DNA from 3 places in the Diaphorobacter sp. B2A2W2 genome. Region 1 is predicted to be linked to each of the others. Evidence: predicted binding sites of a transcription regulator. Region 1 holds the regulator's gene; each other region holds the start of a gene.
The links. Region 1 encodes FNR, which switches genes on or off when oxygen is low (the NO sensors DNR and NnrR bind a similar motif). Its sites were predicted from a motif close to TTGATNNNNATCAA; they were not measured.
Positions count from the first base shown of each region.

Region 2: AC1PPL_RS10745 (cation-transporting P-type ATPase) is a predicted target of FNR. The motif match lies at 2,668-2,681, and genes of this name have one in related genera.
Region 3: AC1PPL_RS04555 (DUF3149 domain-containing protein) is a predicted target of FNR. The motif match lies at 2,093-2,106, and genes of this name have one in related genera.

Region 1 is NZ_JBWZOR010000008.1:84,299-88,461, forward strand. Features, by position in the region: gene ccoG (cytochrome c oxidase accessory protein CcoG) at 1-1,247, shown strand, start outside; gene AC1PPL_RS13805 (FixH family protein) at 1,309-1,587, shown strand; gene AC1PPL_RS13810 (hypothetical protein) at 1,664-1,951, shown strand; gene fnr (fumarate/nitrate reduction transcriptional regulator Fnr) at 1,993-2,736, opposite strand; gene hemN (oxygen-independent coproporphyrinogen III oxidase) at 2,908-4,163, shown strand, end outside.
Region 2 is NZ_JBWZOR010000005.1:77,449-81,611, reverse strand. Features, by position in the region: gene AC1PPL_RS10745 (cation-transporting P-type ATPase) at 1-2,495, opposite strand, end outside; gene AC1PPL_RS10740 (alpha/beta fold hydrolase) at 2,841-3,662, opposite strand; gene AC1PPL_RS10735 (O-acetylhomoserine aminocarboxypropyltransferase) at 3,662-4,163, opposite strand, start outside.
Region 3 is NZ_JBWZOR010000002.1:282,846-287,008, reverse strand. Features, by position in the region: gene clpB (ATP-dependent chaperone ClpB) at 1-1,189, opposite strand, end outside; gene moaE (molybdopterin synthase catalytic subunit MoaE) at 1,258-1,734, opposite strand; gene AC1PPL_RS04560 (hypothetical protein) at 1,801-2,055, shown strand; gene AC1PPL_RS04555 (DUF3149 domain-containing protein) at 2,168-2,308, shown strand; gene AC1PPL_RS04550 (hypothetical protein) at 2,387-2,716, shown strand; gene moaD (molybdopterin converting factor subunit 1) at 2,722-2,985, opposite strand; gene AC1PPL_RS04540 (molybdopterin molybdotransferase MoeA) at 2,982-4,163, opposite strand, start outside.

The DNA of each region.
Region 1 (4,163 bases):
TGGAGTGGGGTCAGCGCCAGATGGTGCTCTTTGACCTCGGAGCACGCCGTTTCTATATTTTTGGTTTGGTGCTTTACCCGCAGGACTTCATTTATCTGACGGGTTTGCTGATTATTTCCGCGCTGTCGCTTTTTCTGTTTACTGCAGTGGCGGGACGCCTGTGGTGCGGCTTCTCCTGTCCCCAGACCGTATACACGGAAATGTTCATGTGGATCGAGCACAAAGTCGAAGGCGACCGCAGTGCCCGTATGCGCCTGGACAATGGTCCGTGGACATTTGAGAAGATCTGGAAAAAATCTGTCAAGCAAGCCATTTGGATTGCGGTCGCATTCTGGACCGGCTTCACCTTCGTGGGCTATTTCGTTCCGATTCGCGAGCTGGGGGGAGAGTTGCTGGCCCTGCAAGGAGGGTGGCAGATATTCTGGGTGATCTTCTATGGGTTGGCCACGTACGGCAACGCAGGGTTCCTGCGCGAGCAGGTGTGCAAATACATGTGCCCTTATGCGCGTTTCCAAAGCGCAATGTTCGACAGGGACACGCTGGTCGTCTCTTACGATCCCGAGCGCGGCGAGCCTCGCGGGCCCCGTAACAAGACGGTAGACCACAAAGCTGCGGGACTGGGTGACTGCATCGATTGCACGCTATGTGTCCAAGTCTGCCCAACGGGTATCGATATTCGCAACGGACTGCAATACGAATGCATTGGTTGCGGTCTCTGCGTGGACGCTTGCAATACCGTGATGGATAAGATGAAGTATCCGCGCGGGCTGATTCGCTTCTCAACGCAGAACGGCGTCAAGAACCACTGGACCCAGTCGCAAATGCTCAAACGCGTGCTGCGACCCCGTGTGTTGTTCTATTCAGCGGTGCTGGTGGTGTTGTGCATCGGCATGCTGGCCAGCTTGGTGGTACGCACCCCGTTGAAGGTGGACATCGTGCGCGATCGCGCTGCGCTCTCGCGCATCGTGTCGGGAGGCAAGCTGGAAAATATCTACCGGCTGCAGATCATGAACGCTACGGAGGGGGCGCAGCGCTACACCATCAGCGCCCACGGCATGGAAGGGTTGGAAGTGGCGTCCGAGACCGCAATTGACATTGGACCGGCGGAATCCCGATGGGTGGTTGTCCGTCTTCAAATTCCGTATGGCTCAGCATCTCCTGGATCGCATACGGTGTATTTCGATATTCAAGCGCAGGGTGATAAAGCCCAAGTGGCAGAGAAATCCGTATTCCTCGTACCCCGCTGAAGGCGGTCGTGGAATACAAATGAACAAGCTGTGCTCATAAATGAGCGAGGAGTTAATATAAATGTTGAGTAATTCCCCCATGAAACTGGACGACGACGGAAAGCCTTGGTGGACGTTTGGCCATGTCTGGCTTGTCATCGCGGGGCCGGTGATTGTCATCATTGCGGGCTTCGTGACCCTCTGGCTGGCCGTGAGCAAACCCGACCCCGTCATCGCGGAAGACTATTACCAACGGGGCTTGAACATCAACGAGACCCTGAAGGAGTCTGGGGGCGACATGACGCCTGCCATGAAGGGGCGCAACCATGCAGCTACTCCGCTGGAGGATCAACCGCGCTGACCGGCAGGGCGAGTCCTCTTTGCATGCCGGAGAACAGATGCTAGGCTGTCAACTACACTTGCTAGGAGATGGGCGAATGTGGATGCAACGATTGATGTGGATCGCGTGGCCGGCCTTTTTGATGGCGGGCGTCATGGAAATGGTAGTGTTCGCCTTCGTGGATCCAGAAGCGCTGCAGTGGTTTGATCAACCCCTGCATCTCTCGCGCGAAGGTGTGTATACCATCGCCTTCTTCACGTTCTGGTTCGTACTCATGGCTTCCAGCGCATTGACGACGCTGTTGTCACTCTCGCCCTTTGAGTTGAATCGCTGCCCCGTGCCCAAAGGGGCGCGGCCGGCTGATTGCGCCAAATACGTTTCCTGATCTTTCCGCCGATCAGTTATGAATGAACAAAAAACCGAGGCTTAATGGCAGGCTTGCTGGCTGTTGACAATGCGCTTCAGCGCATCGGTATCGACGATGCGCACATGGCGCTGTTTTACTTCCACAATACCTTCTTCCACGAACTTGGAAAACGTGCGGCTGACGGTTTCCAGTTTCAATCCCAGGTAGCTGCCGATCTCTTCGCGTGTCATGCGCAGCACCAATTCGGATTGTGAGAAACCCCGGGCATGCAAGCGTTGTACGAGATTCAACAGGAATGCGGCAAGGCGTTCCTCGGCACGCATACTCCCCAGCAACAGCATGACCCCATGCTCACGAACAATCTCGCGGCTCATGATCTTGTGCACATGGTGCTGTAGTGCCGTTACTTCGCGCGACAACTCTTCAATACGGTCGAAGGGCATGACGCATACTTCGGCGTCTTCAAGCGCCACCGCATCGCAAGTGTGGCGGTCGCTCACGATGCCATCCAGGCCGATGATCTCGCCCGCCATTTGAAAACCCGTCACTTGATCGCGACCGTCTTCGGTGGCGACACAGGTCTTGAAGAATCCGGTGCGGATGGCAAAAAGGGATGTGAAGGGTTCACCGTTCCGGAAAAGCGTGCCGCCACGCTTGATCTTGCGTCGTACAGCAACAATGTCATCGATGCGCTTGAGTTGCTGGTCGTCCAGACCCACGGGCATGCACAGCTCACGCAGATTGCAGTTTGAGCAGGCAACTTTGATGGTCTGGAGATTCGTATGCATGGGAACCCTGTTCATGGCTTGAGCTTACCTCTGAACGGCTGGGAGACATGGAATGCCGTAGGCCGTTGGACGACTTTGAGCCGAAGTCAAATTGTCGCCACAAGGACCTTATGGGCGCTTGATCAACGTCAAGGACTCATGGGGGACTCTACGGCACAGTGATATGAAAGTGCAAGGAATCCCGTCATGACCGTTGTTACAACAGAGCTCCTGCGTCGCTTTGACGTCCCAGGGCCGCGCTACACCTCTTATCCGACTGCTGATCGTTTTGTCGAGGCTTTTGGCGAGCGGGAATACATCCTTGCGCTGCAGCAGCGTCGCGTGGGTTCGGTAGCCAAGGCGATGCCTTTGTCGCTTTATGTCCACATCCCGTTTTGTGAATCGCTGTGCTATTACTGCGCGTGTAACAAGATCATTACCCGGCATCCAGAGCGGGCAGAGGTCTACTTGCGTTACCTCAGCCGTGAGATCGACCTGCATACGGCGCACTGCGGTGTGGGTCAGCATGTGAGCCAGCTGCATTTCGGCGGAGGCACGCCTACTTTTCTGACGGATGACGGTTTGCGCGAACTGATGGGCATGCTGAGGCGCAGTTTCGTCCTCGTTCCGGGGGGGGAGTACTCCATAGAAGTGGACCCCCGGACCGTGGATGAAGCGCGGCTGGGATTGTTGGCGGAGCTGGGTTTCAATCGCCTGAGCTTTGGCGTGCAGGATTTCGACCCTGAAGTACAAAAGGCCGTGCACCGCATTCAGCCTGCCGAAAAGGTGTTCGCGTTGGTCGATGCGGCTCGGAAGCTCGGGTTTGAATCGGTGAACGTGGATTTGATCTACGGGCTGCCGCGACAGACACCGGAGTCGTTTGATCGCACCTTGGAGCAGGTAGCCGAGCTGCGGCCAGACCGGATCGCGCTGTATGCGTACGCTCACTTGCCAGAACGCTTCAAGTCGCAGCGACGCATCATCACGGCCGAGTTGCCCATGGCTTCGGCCAAGGTGTCCATGCTGGCCCGGTCACTTGATGTGTTCCAGGAAGCCGGCTACGTCTACGTGGGCATGGACCATTTTGCGCTGCCTGACGATGCGCTGGCGGTGGCCAAGCGGCAAGGCAGGCTGCACCGCAATTTCCAAGGCTATAGCACGCAGCCCGATTGCGACCTGATTGGTCTGGGCGTTTCTGCCATCGGGCGCGTGGGCGCTACTTACAGCCAAAATGTGAAAACGCTGGACGAGTATTACGACTGCATTAACCAGGGGCATTTGCCTGTGGTGCGCGGGCTGGCGTTGACCAAGGACGACTTGGTGCGCCGCGCAGTCATCATGGCGTTGATGTGCCAAGGTGAATTGCTGTTTGAGCCGTTGGAACAGTCTTGGCTGATTGATTTCCGCAGTTATTTCGATGCGGAATTACAGCAACTGCAAGAAATGGCGGCTCAGGGCTTGGT
Region 2 (4,163 bases), on a different contig from region 1:
TCGATGTGCCGGCTGTTGAGCAGGTAGAACATCTCCATCACTACCACCGCGCTGACAGCCATGGTGCGCGCGGTTTCGATCGCAGCGCCGTTGGACAGCTCCCACAGGAACAGCCCGAGCGAAGCCGCCGCCATGCAAACCGCCACCATGAGCACACGCCACGCGAACAGGCCGGACAGCAGCTTTTCCTGCGGAGGCCGGGGAGGGCGGCGCATGACGTCGTTCTCCGCAGGCTCGAATGCCAGCGCCACGCCCAGCGTGCTGGACGTGACCAGATTGATCCACAGCACCTGCGCCGCGGTGAGCGGCAGCAGCAGGCCGAATGCGATGGCGGCAAACACGATCAGCGCCTCGCCCCCGTTGGTGGGCAGCATGAACAGGATGAATTTGCGCACGTTGTCGTAGATGCCCCGGCCCTCGCGCACCGCATGACCCAGCGTGGCGAAGTTGTCGTCGGTCAGCACCATGGCGGCCGCGTCCTTGGCGGCCTCGGTACCGTTCCTGCCCATCGCGACTCCCACGTCGGCGCGCTTGAGTGCGGGCGCGTCGTTCACGCCGTCGCCCGTCATGGCCACGACTTCACCGCGGGACTGCAGGGCTTGCACCAGGCGCAGCTTGTGTTCGGGACTGGCACGGGCGAACACGTCCACGCTGGCCACCACGTCGCGCAAGGCGGCGTCGTCCAGCAGCTCGATCTCGGCGCCCGTGAGGGCGGGGCGGCCCAGGCCGATGCCCAGCTGCGCGCCAATCGCACGTGCGGTTTCGCCGTGGTCGCCGGTGATCATCTTCACGCGTACGCCCGCGGCCTGGCATTCGGCCACCGCGGCCACGGCCTCGGGGCGCGGCGGGTCCATGCTGCCCAGCAGCCCGAGCAGCGTGAAGCCGCCCTCCATGTCGGCGAACTGCAGCGCGTGCTGCTGCGCCGGCACGCGCTTGATGGCGATCGCCAGCACGCGCAGCGCCCGCGCCGCGCAGTCGTTGGCCGCGCGGCGCCAGTAGTCGTGCTGCAGCGGGGCATCGGTGGCCGCGCCATCGGCGGGCCACTGGCGCTGTGCGTTGCACATGTCCAGCACACGCTCGGGGGCTCCTTTCACCAGGATCACCGCATGCCCCGCGTGGTCGTGGTGCAACGTGGCCATGAAGCGGTGCTCGGACTCGAACGGTATGGCGTCGATGCGTGGCTGGCGGGCATGCAGCGCCGTTGCGTCCAGCCCCGCCTTGAGCGCCAGGGTGACGAGCGCGCCCTCCGTCGGGTCGCCCGTCAGGCTCCAGCCCTGGGGACCGTCGTGCAGCGCGGCGTCGTTGCACAGCAGCGCCACCAGGGCCACGGACTGCAGGGCAGGGTGTTCTTGCGCAGTGATGGGCACGCCCCCGATGAGGAAGCCCCCCTGCGGCGCATAGCCGCTGCCGGTCACCTCTATGACATGGTCGGCGGTCACCACGCGCTGCACGGTCATCTCGTTGCAAGTGAGGGTGCCGGTCTTGTCGGAGCAAATCACCGTGACGGCTCCCAGCGTTTCCACTGCCGGCAGGTGGCGGATGATGGCGTTGTGCTGCGCCATGCGCCGCACGCCCATGGCCAGGGTGATGGTCATGATGGCGGGCAGCCCCTCGGGGATGGCCGAGGCCGCCAGCGCCACGGCCATCATGAACATGTCCGCGGGTGCCTGAGCGCGCCAGAGCACCCCGATGGCGAACGTGGCGAGCACGAACAGCCCGATGGCCAGCGCCAGCCAGCGGCTGAACTGCGCGATCTGCCGCAGCAGCGGCGTGGTGCTCGCCTGCACCTGGGCCAATAGCGTGCTGATGCGCCCCAGTTCACTCTTCGTGCCCGTGGCCACCACGGTGCCCAAAGCGGTGCCCCCGGCCACCAGCGTGCCGGAGTAGAGCATGCTGCGGCGGTCGCCCAAAGCGGCGTCGGTTGCCACGGCGGCTTCGTCCTTGTCGCAGGGCACGGACTCGCCCGTCAGCACGGCCTCGTCGGCGCGCAGGCTGCGGGCCGTGAGGATGCGCAGGTCCGCAGGCACCTTGTCGCCGGACGCGAGGATGACGATGTCGCCCGGCACGAGCTGGTCGGCGGCCACCAGTTGGCGCTCCCCCCCGCGCAGCACCGTGGCCTGGTGCGAGAGCATGTGGCGTATCGCGTCCAGCGCCGACTCGGCCTTGCCCTCCTGCAAGAAACCGATGATCGCGTTGACGATCACGGCCCCCAACAGCACCCCGGTGTCGATCCAGTGCGCCAGTGCCGCGGTGACCGTCGCGGCAGCGAGCATCACGTAGATCAGCACGTTGTGGAATTGCTGCAGCAGGCGCAGCCAGGCCGGTCGGCGCGGCGGCGCGGGCAGGCGGTTGGGGCCGAAGCGTGCCAGGCGCCGCGCCACCTCGGCATGCGCCAGGCCGTGGCGGTCGTCGGTTTGCAGCCGTTGCAGCGCTTCGCCAGCGGACAGCGCATGCCACGGGGTGTCGCGGGCATCGGTGGATGGAGGCAGGTGCATGCAGGGCGGGCGCCGGGCGACGCGACTGGTCGAGTGAACCCAGTCTAGGTCCGCAGGCGCGGACCGTGCCAATGTCCCAGTGCCAGGCCGGGGAAAGTGGCCGCTATTGGCCTTCGACTGCTATCTAAAAAATAGCTGACTGCGCTTGCCGGTTGGTCGTTTGATGCTGTTTTTGATATGCATCACGCGGCCGGTAAATGGTCGCCGCAGGCAAGCAGGGGCCAGTGCTTCGCATGTGGCAGGGGAAGTCATATCCCTCTGCCGAGGCGGCGGCGCCCGTCATCCATTGGGCAGGGGAGCGCTGCAGGGGATGCCCTGCACCGCCGGCCCTGCCGTGCAACGATCTCAGGCGGAGATGCGTCTTGCCAGGAAGTCGCGGATGGCGAACAGCGTTGCGTCCGGTGCTTCGGTCATCTGGTGGTGGCCCACCGGCAGATGGACGATCTGCACGCCCTTGCCCGCGGATCGCGCGGCCTGGATCAACCCCTGCGCGGCCTTGGGCGCGGTCATCTGGTCTTGTGTGCCCAAGGCAAACAGCACGGGGCACTGCACTGCTGCGATGGCCTGTTCGCCGTGGGCGTAGCTGTCGCAGGCCACGAAGCCGCGGTGGAACACATTGACCTGCGGGTTGCTGCGCAGCACCTTGCGGCCCAGCGCCATGCCCGCGCCGTACACCCAGAAGCCCGCGCCTGAGGGGGGCGCGAGGGTGCTGCGCGAGAACACGTTGACCATGCGCAGCGCCTGCTCGGGGTCGGTCTGCGATGCCTCGATGAGCGCGGGCGACACCTTCATCGGATAGGCCGTACCCACCAGCACCAGATGGCTCATGCGCCCGCCCAGGCGTGCGGCGGCCTCCAGCGCGATCAACGAGCCCCAGCTATGGCCCACCAGCGCGGCGCGCTGGATGGACAGTGCGTCGAGCAGGGCGCCCACGAAGTCGGCCGCCTGCTCCACGCTCGCAGGGGCATCGCCCGCGCTTTTGCTGTGGCCGGGCAGGTCGACGGCCAGCACGTTCCAGCCATGGTTGGCCATGTAGCGGCTTTGCAGCGCCCAGACGCTGTGGTCGTTGAGCACGCCGTGGATGAACACCACGGTGGGCTTAGCGGCATCGAAGGGCTTGCCGCCGGTGTAGCAGTAGGTCTGTGCGCCGTTGACTTGCACGTACATCACGCACCCGCCTTTCCCGCTTGCTTCTCCGCTGCCTTGAGTGCCCGCTTGAGGTCGTCGATCAGGTCGTCGGCATCTTCCAGTCCGATCGACAGGCGGATCGTGCCCTGGCTGATGCCGCCCGCGGCGAGCGCTTCGTCGCTCATGCGGAAGTGCGTGGTGGAGGCGGGGTGGATCACCAGGCTGCGGCAGTCACCCACATTGGCCAGGTGGCTGAAGAGCTTGAGCGTCTCGATGAACGTCTTGCCCTGCTCGCGGTTGCCCTTGAGGTCGAAGCTGAACACCGAGCCCGCGCCGCGCGGCAGCAGGCGCTGCGCGAGCTGGTGGCTGGGGTGGGACTCGAGCAGCGGGTGGCCCACGCGCTCGACGAACGGGTGGCTGGCCAGGAACTGCACCACCTTCTCGGTATTGCGCATGTGGCGTTCCATGCGCAGCGGCAGGGTCTCGATGCCCTGCAGGATCAGCCAGGCGGTGTGCGGGCTCATGCAGGCGCCGAAGTCG
Region 3 (4,163 bases), on a different contig from region 1:
CCGCGGCCTCGTCGATCAGGTCGATGGCCTTGTCAGGCAAAAAACGGTCGGTGATGTAGCGGTGCGACAGCTCGGCCGCGGCCACGATGGCCGGGTCGGTGATGTCCACGCCGTGGTGCGCCTCGTAGCGCACCTGCAGGCCGCGCAGGATGGCGATGGTGTCTTCCACGCTGGGCTCGTCCACCAGCACCTTCTGAAAGCGCCGCTCCAGCGCCGCATCCTTCTCGATGTACTTGCGGTATTCATCCAGCGTGGTCGCGCCGATGCAGTGCAGCTCGCCGCGCGCCAGTGCGGGTTTCAGCATGTTGCCCGCGTCCATGGCGCCTTCGGCCTTGCCGGCGCCGACCATGGTGTGGATCTCGTCGATGAAGAGGATGATGCGGCCTTCCTCGTGCGCCACTTCCTTCAGCACGGACTTCAGACGCTCCTCGAACTCGCCGCGGTACTTGGCACCCGCCAGCAGGCCGGCCATGTCCAGCACCAGCACGCGCTTGTTCTTCAGCGTCTCGGGCACCTCGCCCTCGACGATGCGCTGGGCCAGCCCCTCGACGATGGCGGTCTTGCCCACGCCGGGCTCGCCGATCAGCACGGGGTTGTTCTTGCTGCGCCGCTGCAGCACCTGGATGGCGCGGCGGATCTCGTCGTCGCGGCCGATCACCGGGTCCAGCTTGCCTTGGCGGGCCCGCTCGGTCAGGTCCAGCGTGTATTTCTTCAGCGCCTCGCGCTGACCCTCGGCTTCGGCGCTGTCCACCTTCTGGCCGCCGCGCACGGCGTCGATGGCCGCCTCCAGGCTCTTGCGGGTCACGCCGTTGTCCTTGGCCAGCTGCGCGGCCTCGCCCTTGCTGTCGACCAGCGCCAGCAAAAACAGCTCACTGGCGATGAACTGGTCGCCGCGCTTGATGGCCTCCTTCTCGGTAGCCTGCAGCACACGGCCCAGCTCGGGGCTGCCCTGCACCTGATCCTGGCCCTGCACCTGGGGCAGGCGCTTGACGGCGGCCTCGGCCGCGGCCAGCAGGCCCGGCACATTGGCGCCGGCACGCTGCAACAGCGCGCGCGGGCCTTCATCCTGGCGCAGCATGGCCACCAGCATGTGCACGGGCTCTATGTAGGCGTTGTCATGCCCCAGGGCCAGCGACTGCGCATCGGACAGCGCTTCTTGGAACTTCGTGGTGAATTTATCGAGACGCATGTGAAACCTCCAACTTGTCGCTAGCTAGGGCTCCGGGGCCTCGATTTCAAGCCGCCGGACGATAAAAGTCAGCCCACCTGGGGCGGCGCGGCGATGCCCCAGCGCGCCAGCGCCGCATCGTCGCTCACGCGCGCATCCACCCAGCGCGCACCCTCCGGCGTCTGCTCCTTCTTCCAGAACGGCGCCTGGGTCTTGAGGTAGTCCATGACGAACTCGCAGGCCTGAAAGCTCTCGCCGCGGTGCGCCGAGGTCACGGCCACCATCACGATCTGGTCCAAGGGCGCGAGCAGCCCCACGCGGTGGATCACGCGCACGCCGTAGAGGTCAAAACGTGCAAACGCCGCATCCACCATGGCCTCGATGGATTTCTCGGTCATGCCCGGGTAGTGCTCCAGCTCCATGGAGGCCACGCTGTCCCCTTCGTTGCGGTCGCGCACCGTGCCCACGAAGCAGCACACCGCCCCCACGCGCGCGTCCCGCGCACGCAGCGCCTCCAGCTCGGTGGAAACGTCGAAGTCATGGGTCTGGATGGAAACGCGGTGCATGGCAGTGGTCAGCGGCAGAATTGCGGGATTGACGGCACTTTAACGCCCACCCCACACTTGCACACCATGGCCCTGCAGACCATCACCACCGACGACTACCTGCTCTACCCCTCGCCGCGCAATGCGCACCGTGTGGTGTTTGAGTTCCAGACTTTCGTGCCCCACCCCTATGCCTTGATCGATCTGCCCAGCTTCGACCTGGCGGGCCGCTACAGCCTGTTCTCCGCCCACCGCAAGGCCGACGCGAAGATGGGCCAGCTCGTGACCTTCGAGCTGGAAGGCGACCAGCAGCGCTTTGAGCGCCTGTTCGTGCCTGATTGAAGGTACTTGACGACAATAGTGGGGTATACCCGGATTTTTGACTTGTCTCAAAGGGGCTCCCGCCGGGCTGCGCTGCAATGGCTCCATCACATAACGACGGAGGAAAAACGCCATGCAACTGCTCAAGCAACTCTTCACCACCGAGGTGGGTCTGTTCAGCGCCATAGGCATCGGTTTCATGCTGTGTATGGGGGGCTTTTTCGTCTGGCTGTTCACGCGCAACGATGCGCCCCCGGCACAGCAAAAGCGCTGATCCGCTCCAGACCCGCGCGGGCGCCGTCTCCGGCAGGAGCGGCGCCTGTGTTTTTTCGCCGTGCCAGACAATAGGCGGATGCACGACGACAACCAGATCCTGGTCCCGCCCTCCTTCATCGCGCTGTACAGCGACACACGCGCACGCCTGCAGGCGCCTGCCGCCGAGGTGCGGGCGCGCTACGAGTGGTGCGAGGACCTGGCCTGCCACTTGGTGGAACAGGCGCAGCAGCTGTACCACGGCGGTGCGCGGTCGGAAGAAGGGGTGCTGCTGGGCATCCACGCCGGCTTGGCCGGCCCGGACGCGGGCGTGACCCCAGCCGAGGCACGCTGGATCACGCTGCGCCTGGCCGAGTTGCTGGGGTGGCGCAGCCCCGAGCTGCCCGCCCTGGCGGTGCAGCAGCCTTAACGCCGTCAGCCGCCCGTGACGGGCGGAAAGAACGCCGCCTCGGCGCCTGCCGCCAACGGCGTGGCGTCATGCGCCATGGTCTGGTCGAGGGCCACGCGCACAGCGCGCCCGCGCGAGAGGCAGGTGGCCCAGGGCTCGCCACGGGCGATGAGTTCATCGCGCAAGGCGCCCAGCGTGGTGGCGCCGGTCTGCACCGTCTCCTGCCCCATGCCCACGGCCTCGCGGATGGAGGCGAAGTAGCGCACCGTGATCGTGAAGGGCGTGGTCATGACAGCAACTCCGCAAATGGCAGGAAGCGCACGGTATCGCCGCGTGCAATGGTCTGGCCGGCGGGGTTGTCCACCACCCCGTCCGCCCAGGCGGCCGAGGTAAGCACGCCCGAGCTTTGGTTGGGAAACAGCTCCAGCGTGCCGTCGGTACCCTGGCGCACGCGCAGGAATTCACGGCGTTTATCGGCCCGGGGCCAGTCGAATCCAGCCGTAGCAGCTATCGCTTTAGGAGCAACATCACGCACGCCCTGCAGGCGCAACAGGAAGGGGCGCACCAGCAGGCCGAAGGTGACGAAGCTGGACACGGGGTTGCCCGGCAGGCCCATGAAGTGCGCACCGCCGCCCGCATGGGGAATCTGGCCATAAGCGAAGGGCTTGCCCGGCTTCATGGCGATCTGCCAGAGCTGCAGCGTGCCCAAGCGCTCCACCGCCGGCTTGATGTGGTCTTCCTCGCCCACACTCACGCCGCCGCTGGTCAGGATCAGGTCATGTCCCTGAGCAGCCTCGCGCAGCGCGGCCACGGTGGCATCGCGCCGGTCGGGCACGATGCCCAAGTCACTCACCTCGCAGCCCAGGCGCAGCAGCATGGCGCGCAGGAAGAAACGGTTGCTGTTGTAGATGGCGCCGGGCTTCATCTGCGCGGGCGGCACATCACCCGGCATGACGAGTTCGTCGCCCGTGGAAAAAAGCGCCACGCGGGGCCGGCGCGCCACCTGCAGGGTGCCCAAGCCGATACTGGCAGCCAGGCCCAGCTCTGCGGGGGTGAGGCGCGTGCCAGCGGCCAGCACCTCAGCACCCCGGGTGATGTCCTCGCCCGCGCGCCGAATCCACTGCCCCTGGGCCGGTACGGCATTCACGCGCACGCGATCCCCGTCGAGCGCCTCGCAGTCTTCCTGCATCACGATGGCATCGGCCCCCTCGGGCACCGGCGCGCCCGTGAAGATGCGCGCCGCCGTACCCGCCGCCAGCGGCACGCCGAAGGCGCCCGCGGGAATACGCTGCGCCACCGGCAACTCCACCCCCGCTGCCGGCACGTCGGCGCAGCGCACGGCGTAGCCGTCCATCGAGCTGTTGTCGTTGGGCGGCACCTGCAGCGGCGAGGTGGCGGCCTGCGCGAGCACGCGACCGTCGGCGTCGAAAGTGTTGACGGTGTCGGTGCCTGCCAGCGGGGCGGCCTG